3 regions of the Microbacterium sp. GbtcB4 genome follow, and region 1 is predicted to be linked to each of the others. Evidence: predicted binding sites of a transcription regulator. Region 1 holds the regulator's gene; each other region holds the start of a gene.
What was found. Region 1 encodes LexA, which represses DNA repair genes until DNA is damaged. Its sites were predicted from a motif close to TCGAACANNTGTTCGA; they were not measured.
Positions count from the first base shown of each region.

Region 2: a site for LexA is predicted at 2,438-2,453, ahead of KVS71_RS00960 (HNH endonuclease signature motif containing protein). Genes of this name have one in related genera too.
Region 3: a site for LexA is predicted at 1,297-1,312, ahead of KVS71_RS06355 (HNH endonuclease signature motif containing protein). Genes of this name have one in related genera too.

Region 1 covers NZ_JAGXJJ010000012.1:31,657-35,179, forward strand. Annotated here, with positions in the region: gene metE (5-methyltetrahydropteroyltriglutamate--homocysteine S-methyltransferase) at 1-1,635, shown strand, start outside; gene lexA (transcriptional repressor LexA) at 1,718-2,404, opposite strand; gene KVS71_RS16365 (LysM peptidoglycan-binding domain-containing protein) at 2,688-3,056, shown strand; gene KVS71_RS16370 (histidinol-phosphate transaminase) at 3,145-3,523, shown strand, end outside.
Region 2 covers NZ_JAGXJJ010000001.1:216,829-220,351, forward strand. Annotated here, with positions in the region: gene KVS71_RS00955 (glycosyltransferase family A protein) at 1-978, shown strand, start outside; gene KVS71_RS00960 (HNH endonuclease signature motif containing protein) at 1,064-2,407, opposite strand; gene KVS71_RS00965 (extracellular solute-binding protein) at 2,675-3,523, shown strand, end outside.
Region 3 covers NZ_JAGXJJ010000003.1:92,052-95,574, reverse strand. Annotated here, with positions in the region: gene KVS71_RS06355 (HNH endonuclease signature motif containing protein) at 1-1,267, opposite strand, end outside; gene KVS71_RS06350 (alpha/beta fold hydrolase) at 1,370-2,134, shown strand; gene KVS71_RS06345 (ABC-F family ATP-binding cassette domain-containing protein) at 2,177-3,523, shown strand, end outside.

The DNA.
Region 1 (3,523 bases):
CCGGCCACCACCGCGCAGCTCGCCTCCGCCGCGGAGCGCGCGCTCGCGGTGCTCGGGAACGCCGAAGAGCGTCCCTCGATCCTCGTCGCGCCCCCGTACGCGAGCCTCGGCGCGACGTTCGCGACCGTGGCCGCCGCCCCCGTCGAGGCCATCGCCGTGGATCTCGTGCGCGGCACCGTGCCCGACGCGGTGCCGGGCCTCGAGGGCAAGACCCTCGTCGGCGGCGTGATCGACGGTCACAACATCTGGCGTGGCGACCTCTCCGCAGCGTTCGACTCTCTGGAGGCGCTCCGCGCGCTCGGGGTCCCGGTGTCGGCCTCGACTTCGACCTCGCTGCTGCACGTGCCGCACGACGTGGAGGACGAGACGGCGCTGGACGCGCGCCTGGTGTCCTGGCTCGCCTTCGCGGATCAGAAGGTGCAGCAGGTCGTGACCCTCGCCCGCGGCCTGTCCGAAGGGCGCACGGCGATCGCGGCCAAGCTGGACGCGGCGACCGCTGCGCTGCAGGACCGCCTGACCGCTCCCGGTGTGCGCGACGGTGCGGTGCGTTCTCGCGCGCTGAGCGACGCCGACTTCGCCCGGGCCCCGTACCAGGAGCGGGAGGAGGCGCAGAACGCCCTCGGCCTGCCGGCGCTGCCCCTGACGACGATCGGCTCCTTCCCGCAGACCGGCGACATCCGCCGCGCCCGCGCGCAGTTCCTCCGCGGCGAGATCCCCGAGGACGACTACGAGGAGTTCCTGCGCCGTGAGGTCGCCGCGGTCGTCTCCCTGCAGGAGGACCTCGGTCTCGACGTCCTCGTGCACGGCGAGCCGGAGCGCAACGACATGGTGCAGTACTTCGCGGAGAACCTCGACGGCTTCGCGGTCACGCAGCACGGCTGGGTGCAGTCGTACGGTTCGCGAGCGACGCGCCCGTCGATCCTCTGGGGAGACGTCTCGCGTCCCGCGCCCATCACGGTCGGCTGGTCGGCGTACGCCCAGTCGCTCACGGCGAAGCACATGAAGGGGATGCTCACGGGCCCCGTCACGATCCTCGCGTGGTCCTTCGTCCGCGACGACCAGCCGCTGGGGGAGACGGCGAACCAGGTGGCGCTGGCGCTGCGCGATGAGATCGCCGATCTGGAGGCCGCGGGCATCCAGGTGATCCAGGTCGACGAGCCGGCGCTCCGGGAGCTGCTCCCGTTGAAGCAGGCCGACCAGCCGGCGTACCTCGACTGGTCTGTCGCCTCGTTCCGTCTGGCCACGGGTGGGGCTGCGGCGGCGACCCAGGTGCACACCCACCTCTGTTACTCGGAGTTCGGCGTGGTGATCGACGCGATCCGTGCGCTCGACGCGGACGTCACGTCCATCGAGGCGGCCCGGAGCCGCATGGAGGTCGTCGCGGACATCGCCGAGGTGGGCTTCGACCACGGCATCGGCCCCGGCGTGTACGACATCCACTCGCCGCGCGTGCCCACCGTGGAGGAGGTCGAGTCCCTGCTGCGGCGTGCGGTGGAGGAGATCCCCCTCCGTCAGCTCTGGGTGAACCCGGACTGCGGTCTGAAGACCCGCGGCTACGCCGAGACCACGGCGTCGCTGCGGAACATCGTCGAGGCCACGCGGCGCGTGCGCGAAGACGTGGTGGTCACCGCCTGACGCGGTCGTCCCCGGACACACGAAGGCCCTCCCGGTGCGACCGGGAGGGCCTTCGTTCTCGTCTCACCGACGATGCGGTGCCTCAGACGGCGCGCATGACCGCGACGACCTTGCCGAGCACGACCGCCTCGTCGCCCAGGATCGGCTCGAACGCGGAGTTGCGGGGCAGCAGCCACGTGTGGCCGTCGCGACGCCGGAGCACCTTGACGGTCGCCTCGCCGTCGAGCATCGCGGCCACGATCTCGCCGTTCTCCGCCGTGTTCTGCGAGCGCACGACGACCCAGTCGCCGTCGCAGATGGCGGCGTCGATCATCGACTCCCCGGACACCTTGAGCATGAAGAGGTCGCCCTTGCCGACGAGCTGCCGGGGGAGCGGGAAGATCTCCTCGACCTGCTGGTCCGCCGTGATCGGCACGCCCGCGGCGATCCGCCCGACCAGCGGCACGAGTGCAGCATCGCCGACAGGAGTCACCACGTCCGCCGGGTTCTCCGCGCCGGTACCGGGGAGGTCGATGAGGACCTCCATCGCGCGAGTCTTGCCCGGGTCGCGCCGCAGGTAACCGCTGAGCTCGAGCTGGCCGAGCTGGTGGGTGACGCTGGACAGCGACTTGAGCCCGACGGCGTCGCCGATCTCACGCATGCTCGGCGGATAGCCGTTCTGTGCGATCGAGGCCTGGATGACCTCGAGGATCGCCATCTGCTTCGGGCTGAGGTTCTTGCGACGACGGGTGCGCGGCGCCTCGGACTCGAGGGCTGAGGTGTCGCTCATGGTGCTCCTTCACTGCGTGATCCGACGTGCCGCTTCGAATGTCGGTGGCCCGTGGTGGGGTGTCCTTATCGAAACCGTATCCGAGAAACGCGCCGATCTGGAAGATCTGTTCGAGCGTGTCGGGCGATTCGCGGGGCATGGTTTCGAAGACAGCTTGACAGATGTTCGAACTCGAAGATATCTTCGGAACGTAGCTTCGCATCCACGGCTCCCGGCCGAGGCGCGGATGCGAAAGCTACGCCAACCTCCCCGGGCTCCGGCGCCGGGACAGTTAGGAGCAGACATGAGCAGCATGAGCCTCAGCACCGCGACCGCCCTTCCGGCATCGGCCCGTCCGGCCACCCGGCTGCGGATCACGGCCCGCGGCCGCCGCACCCTGCTCGCGCTCGCCTCCGTCCCGCTCGCTGCGGGTATCGCCTTCGCCGCCATCGGTGGGGGCAGCGCGATCGCCTCCGGCGTAGACGCACCGGCCGTCTCCGTCGAGACCGTCACGGTCATGCCCGGTGACACGCTCTGGTCGATCGCGAGCAGCATCGCTCCCGCCGCCGACCCGCGGGATGTCATCGGCGAGATCAGCCGGATGAACCTCCTGCGCGGCGGTGAGCTCCAGGTCGGCCAGGAGCTCGCGCTCCCGGCACGGTACACCGACTGACGCGGAGTCCGAGGTCCTGCCTCCGGTCCCTGACGATCCGATCGTCACGATGACCTCGGCCATCCGTGCTCCTCTTAAGATGGGAAGGGTGACCTTCTCCCTCAACGATCTCCCGCTCCGCGACGATCTGCGCGGACTCACCCCGTACGGCGCACCTCAGGCCCCGCTGCCGGTCGCCCTCAACGTCAACGAGAACACGCATCCTGTTCCCGACGAGGTCGCCAGCGACATCCTCGACGACATCGCGGTGGCGATCCGAGACGTGAACCGGTACCCGGACCGTGAGTTCACCACATTGCGCGAGGCGTTCGCCGACTATCTGGGGCACGGCCTCACGTCGGAGCAGATCTGGGCGGGCAACGGATCCAACGAGGTGCTGCAGCACATCTTCCAGGCCTTCGGCGGTCCGGGGCGCACGGCCTTCGGCTTCGGCCCCACGTACTCGATGTACCCGCTCATCGCGAAGG
Region 2 (3,523 bases), on a different contig from region 1:
AGCGAGCCCTGCTACGCGTGGGTGAAGGAGCCGGGGAGCGCGAGCTCGTCCCGGATCGAACCGGAGTCGTACTTCCCGCATCTGGAGACCGTGCTCGACGTGGTCGAGGCGAACACCGAACCGGGGAAGGTGCGGGATCGACTGCTGCGGCACTGGTTCCGCGGCAAGATCCTCAACCGGATCGCCGGGCGGCGGATGGTGAAGTACCCGGCGGAGTATCGCGACCGTCTCCTGGACGTGGTGGTGCCGCTCGCGCAGCGTCGTTTCGGACCCGGCGTGGACGCGGGGCTGTCGTTCCCGCAGCGCATCCGGGCCGCTCTGCTGCGCGCCGATCGCCGCGACGACCTGCTCGCCTTCGCTGCCTTCGAGGCGGACACGACCTGCACCGCCACCGTGACGGCGGCGCGCTGGTCCCGCGGCGGGTTGCAGCTCACCGTGCGCGTCCGTCTGCTCCGGGACGGCGAGGAAGCGTTCGTGTTCGAGACCGTCGGTTCCGCCGACCGACTGGTGTCCCTGCCGCTGTCGACGACCGAGGATCTCCCCTCCGGGCTTCTCAACGCCCGCAAGGAACGTCGCGCGGACCGGGTCGACCTGGTCGCGCGCGATACGCCGACGCCCGGCCGACCCGCGGAGTCGACGGCCGGCTCGGAGCGCAAGATCGGCGGCCGGCGCCCGAAGCGCCTCGACGCGGTGCCGATCGCCCTGGACCCGATGAAGGTGTTCCGTGAGGACGGCGCTCGCGAAGCCGACCTCACCGTCGCCGTGCGCTACGCCGGCTGGATGTTCACCGCTCCGCTGACAGCGGCTCCCGACGTGACGGCACACCTCGGCAGGTCGCCGCTTCTCGCGGGCCGTCGGGTCGAACTCGTGCGTAACGAGGACGGCAGCCTCCGGCTGCGCCGTGAGTGGCCGGGCGGCGCCTGGCGCGACGCCCTCGCGCGTGCCGCCCGCCGCGTCCGCTCCCGACTTCGCCGCTGACAGCGCGATCCGGCATTCAGGCGCGCCGGCCACCAGGAGCCCGTGCGCGCCATCGCGACACCGTGCGCGAACAGCCGCTATCCACTCAGGCCGCGACATCGAAGCGTGCCCGTCCGCCCAGCCGCGGCGTGCGCTCCGGGTCGACCCACCGCGGCGGAAGGAACCACGGCCGGCCGCTCACACCGGCGCCCTCGATGACGATCTCCCACCCGTTGTCGTGGATGCGGTGGTGACAGGTCTCGCAGAGCAGGATCCCGTTCGAGAGATCGGTCGGACCTCGGTCGCGCTGCCACCAGCGGAGGTGATGAGCCTTCGTCATCCCCGGCGGGAGCCCGCACATGGCGCACCCGCCATCCCGCTCGGCGAGCGCCAGGCGTTGGGCTCGTGTGAAGAGGCGCTTCTCGCGACCCCAGTCGAGCACTTCGCTCGCCCCGCCGAGGACGCAGGGGATGACGCCGCCGCTGGCAGCCATCCGCCGCGCGGCGCCGATGTCGATCACCTGGTCGAGGCCGTCGATCGTCGCCGACCCGGCTCCCGCCTGCAGATCGTCCAGCGATACCCGGACGATCACCGTCGCCCCCGCGAGCGGCACCCGATCACCCTCGCACCCGAGCACGTGCCCGCAGAAGAGGGCCAGCGCATCGGCCTGGATCATCGCGACCGAGCGCCGGTCGGCGTCCGGCGCACCGGCGTCCGGGGCGTCGAGGCGGGCGGCGAACACGGCGGACACGTGCCCGCGGATCGCAGTGACGACCGGTGCCGCGGTCTCGGCATCGAGCTGCGCGTGCAGGTGCACCATGCCGTCACGTTCGAAGATGCGCAGTCCGCGCCGAGCGCGCTGCTCCTCCGCCCGCGGCGCCACGCCGTCGGGGTCGAGCCACGCTTCGGCGCGGAGGACGAGCTTGCGCACCGCATCGAGCTCGAGACCTTCGGCTGCACCGATCAGCACACGCTCCGCCTCGGCGATGCGCTCCGCCCCGGCGGCCACACGGCAGCGATCCAGCAGCGCGACGAGGAGACCAGCCGCCGGCGCCCCGAGCGCACCCGACGCGAGCGCTTCCCGGAGGAGCGGGTACCGCGCGGGCAGCGGCGCACCGAGCAGATCGCTCCGCGGGGCCGTCGCCTCTCCCACCTTCACCAGACGCTGTGCCTCCCCCGTCGAGATACCCGTCACCGCGGCGATGAGCTTCGCCGCCGTCCGGTAGCCGCGTTGCTTCGCCAGGCTGTCGGCGCCGAGCTCGGCGCGCGACTCCCGGGCGATGCCGGCGGCCACGTCGACGTGCAGTGCATCGAGCCGGCGCTGCAGGAGTCCGATCGCGTCGGCGACGTCGACGAGTTGCGCGCGGGAGAGCTCCGGGGCATCGCCCGCAGACCCCCACGCCTCGTCGAGGCGATCCATCGCCTCGCGCAACCCGGAGATTTTCGACATGCTTCATTTTATCTCCGCGAGGCGCGAGTTTCGAAGAAATGTTCGAGTCAGTACCGGCATTCCGCGCCCTCCGACAGGACACCCCACACCCCGGTCCGGGACCCATCCCCCACCCGTTCACCTCATCGCATCCTCGCCTTCACGCCGCGCGCCTATCTTGAGTGCGGACGCGCGACCGCGCTCACGAAACCAGACAATCTTTGTGCCTTCACCACAAGAACCGGTAGTGTCGCATCGACACACCTCGAAGGCGAGAAAGGGACGAACATGGCCGACAGGCAGCAGAGGCGCTGGGCGCTCATCGGATTGACGGCCGCGGCGGCGATCGCGCTCACCGGATGCATGGCGGGCGGCGACGGAGACGCGGACGGCGGCGGCAGCGACAGCGGCTCCGGGGACACCCTCATCGTCTACACGAACTCGAACAGCGACGGCCGCGGTGAGTGGATCACCGAGAAGGCGGCCGACGCGGGCATCGACATCGAGATCGTGGGCCTTGGCGGCGCCGACCTGACGAACCGCATCATCGCGGAGAAGAACAACCCCGTCGGCGACGTGGTCTTCGGCCTGAACAACATGTTCTTCGAGCAGCTCAAGACGGAAGAGGCCATCACGGCCTACGAGCCGAGCTGGAGCGGCGAGGTGCCCGCGGACGCCGGCGACCCGAAGGACGGCGCGTTCTGGCCGCTCGTGGAGCAGGCGATCGTCACGGTCTACGACGAGAACCGCATCAGCGACGCGCCCACCGACCCCGACGACCTGTACACCGACGAGGAGTACGCCGGCCGCTACGAGGTCAACCCCGCGCTCGGCCAGGCCACCCCGCAGCTCGTGCTCGCCAGCATGCTCACCCGTCACCTCGACGAGGACGGCGACCTCGGCGTGAGCGACGAGGGCTGGGACCTGGTGAAGTCGTACTACGCCAACGGCTCCCCCGCCGTGGAGGGCACCGACCTCTACGCCCGCATCACCCGCGACGAGGTGGACTACGGCGTGCTGCCGTCGAGCGGCATCTCCGCCCGCGACGAGGAGTACGGCACCAGCACCGGCATGATCGTGCCCGAGTACGGCGTCCCCTACGTGACCGAGCAGATCGCGCAGATCAACGGCACGGAC
Region 3 (3,523 bases), on a different contig from region 1:
TCCGGCCGGTGGGGCTCGTCCACTCCAGAACACCGCCCGGCCCCTGTTCGACGTGCCACGGAGAGTGGTGTTTGAGCATGTGATGTCGTCGGCAGAAGGTCGCGAGGTTGTCGTGCACGGTCTCGCCGCCGAGCGCCGCATCGTGATTGTGATCGAGGTCGCACTTCCGCGGCGCGAGGCCGCAGCCGGGGAAGCGGCAGCGTTGATCGCGGGCCCGCAGGTGCCGGCGGAGGTCTTCGCTCGGGCGATACCGGTCGACGGCCAGCAGCGCCCCGCTGATCGGGTGGGTCAGCACCCGGTCCCAGCCGCTCGCCGCGCCGGCCAGTCGGCGAGCCGTGGCTGGATCGATCGGAACGACCCCGTCGAGCTCCGCGGCGAGGATCGGAGTACCGTCCGTCGTCCGTTCCCGCTCGCCGTGCATCAGCTCGCCGTGCATCAGCGTCAGCACCGGCACGGTGACCTCGACGCGCGCTCGAAGCTCCGAGAGCAGCCCCTCTTCCGAGTCATGGCCCGCCGGAGCGCCGGTCAGGACGAGGTCGGCGAGCAGATCCGCGCGCAGCTGATCGACCGTCCTGTCGTCGAGGATGCTCTCCTCCGGCTCTCGACGCCGTGCCTGTGCGTTCTCCTCCCGCACGGCATGCGCCATCTGGGAGAGCCGGTCGTGCATCCCGTGCACGAGGGCCGCGGGGCCGCGGGCGCCGAGCTCGGCCATGCCGTCTTCGAGGTCTGTCACCCAGACGCGGCGCAGCTCCCGGGCGTCACGATGTCGCTCGACGAGCGTCCGCTCCTGGAACCGGTCGGCCAGTCGGCGCACGAGTCGGCGTATCCGGTTCGGAGACTCTGCAGCGGCCACCTCGATCGCCTCCGTCGCGAAACGCGAACGGTCGTCCGGGTCATCGAGGTGTGCCCCCGCCTCCACGATCACGCGTGCATGCGCGGCGCTGATCCGGCCGGCGCCCTGAGCCTCCCAGACGGCGGGGAACCGTTCGACCAGCCAGGACGCATCGGACATCCGCCGCTCGATCGTGCGGTCGCTGACGCGCTGTGCAGCCCCGATCTCCGCGGCGACCGTGCGGATCGCCATGTCTGCGCCGTCTGGGTGACGCGCCTGTCGGGCGATGTCGACCGCCAGTCGGCCGGCCATCGCGAGCAGTCCGTCGCGGGCCGCCTGCATGCTGCTCAGCGTCTTCTCCGCCGCTTCCAGCCCCTCCACCAGATCGGCGAGAATCGCCATCTGGGAGTCGGTCGCGTCGAGCAGTGCGGGCATGGCGCCAGTCCATCATCGACCATCGACATTCGAACGAAGATTCGAAGGAATCTGGCCGAAAGTCGTATCACGAAAGGATAACGACCGTGGTTGACTGGCTCCGTGCTCCTGAACGTCATCGAAGCCGGGGAGGGCGACCGTGTCGCCGTGCTGCTGCACGGCATGATGGGGTCCGCCGAGAGCTGGCACCGCGTGGTCCCGCTGCTCGTGGAACGCGGCTTCCGCGTGCTTGCGCTCGATCTGCCGGGCCACGGCCTCTCACCGCGTGACCCGGAGCTCACGATAGAGACGGCGGCCGATGCCGTCGTCGAGACTCTGGCGCAGACGGCTCTCCTTCCGGGGGCAGGGTCCGCCGCGGGGGACAGGGCCGCCGCCCCGCCCGCCGTCGCCGTCGGGCACTCCTTCGGCGCCACCGTGCTCGCCGCCGCCGCGCCGCGCCTCGAACCGGGCCTCGCTGTCTACGTCGACGCGCCGCTCGCCCTTCAGGGCGGGCACGACCGCGCCTCTCTCATCTCGCAGTACGAGCACGACCGCCGCGCGCGCATGTCGCCCGCCGAGCTCCGCAAGCTCCGGCCCTTCTACTCCGTGGACGACGCCTCGGTCGAGGCGCGGGCGGCCGAGCGCTTCGATCCGCCGACCGCGGCCTCCGTCTCCTGCGGGGAGGACGGCCATTGGACCGCCGCGCCCGGCTCCATCGTCGTCCGCGCGGAACCCAGTGCCTGGGTCACCGACGAGGACGCGCGGCGGTTCGAGCACGGTGGGGTGACGGTGCGCAGCATCCCCGGGGCCGCCCACACGGTCTGGTACAGCCACTTCGAGGTCTTCACCGCCGCGCTGCCGGAGCTCTTCGCCCCGTCGCTGGTCTGACCGGGAGACCGTCCGACGCGGCGCGACTACCCTGGAGAGGACATGGCACATCTTCTCGGGGCCGAAGCCCTGCACCTCGAATACCCGACCCGCGTCGTCTTCGACGCCGTGACCCTCGGCATCGAGGAGGGCGACCGCATCGGCATCGTCGGCCGGAACGGCGACGGCAAGTCGAGCCTTCTCGGCATGCTCGCCGGCACGAAGGAGCCGGACTCCGGCCGGGTGACCGTCCGCGGCGGCACCCGCATCGGCGTGCTGGACCAGGCCGACACCCTCCCCGACGACATCACGATCGGCGCCGCCGTCGTCGGCGACATGGCCGAGCACGAATGGGCCGGAGACGCCCGCGTCCGCGACGTGATCGAGGGGCTGCTGACCGACCTTCCTTGGGACGCGCAGATCGGCTCCCTCTCCGGCGGTCAGCGCCGCCGCGTGTCGCTCGCGAAGCTGCTCACCGGAGACTGGGACGTCATCGCTCTCGACGAGCCGACGAACCACCTCGACGTCGAGGCGATCACCTGGCTCGCCGGTCACCTCAAGAAGCGCTGGCCCGCGAACGCCGGAGCCCTCCTCGTCGTGACCCACGACCGGTGGTTCCTCGACGAGATCTGTACCGAGACGTGGGAGGTGCACGATCGCATCGTCGAGCCCTTCGAGGGCGGCTATGCGGCGTACATCCTGCAGCGGGTCGAGCGCGACCGCATGGCGGCGGCGACCGAGGCGAAGCGGCAGAATCTCGCCCGTAAGGAGCTCGCCTGGCTGCGTCGCGGTGCCCCGGCCCGCACCAGCAAGCCCAAGTTCCGCATCGATGCGGCCAACGAGCTCATCGCCGACGTGCCCGAGATCCGTGACAAGGTCTCGCTGCAGTCGCTCGCCGTCTCGCGGCTGGGCAAGGACGTCGTTGACCTGCTCGATGTGGGGGTGACGTACCCTTCGACAGGCTCAGGGACCCACCCTTCGACAGGCTCGGGGACCCAGGCGGGTTCGGGGGCCGGCGGGAAGACCGTGCTCAAGGACGTGGAGTGGCGGATCGCCCCGGGCGAGCGCACGGGCATCCTCGGCGTGAACGGTGCCGGGAAGTCCACACTCCTGGGGCTCATCTCCGGCACGGTCGAGCCCACCGAGGGGCGGATCAAGCGGGGGAAGACCGTGCAGGTCCGTACGCTCACGCAGCGCCTCGACGAACTCCTGCCGCACTGGAACGACCCCGTGCGCGTGGTCATCTCGGGTCTGCGCACCTCGTACACGCTCGGCGCCGGGTCGAAGGCGCAGGACCTCACGCCAGGACAGCTCCTGGAGCGACTCGGGTTCTCCTCCGCCCAGCTCTCGACGCCGGTGAAGGATCTCTCCGGTGGCCAGCAGCGTCGGTTGCAGCTGCTGCTGGTGCTG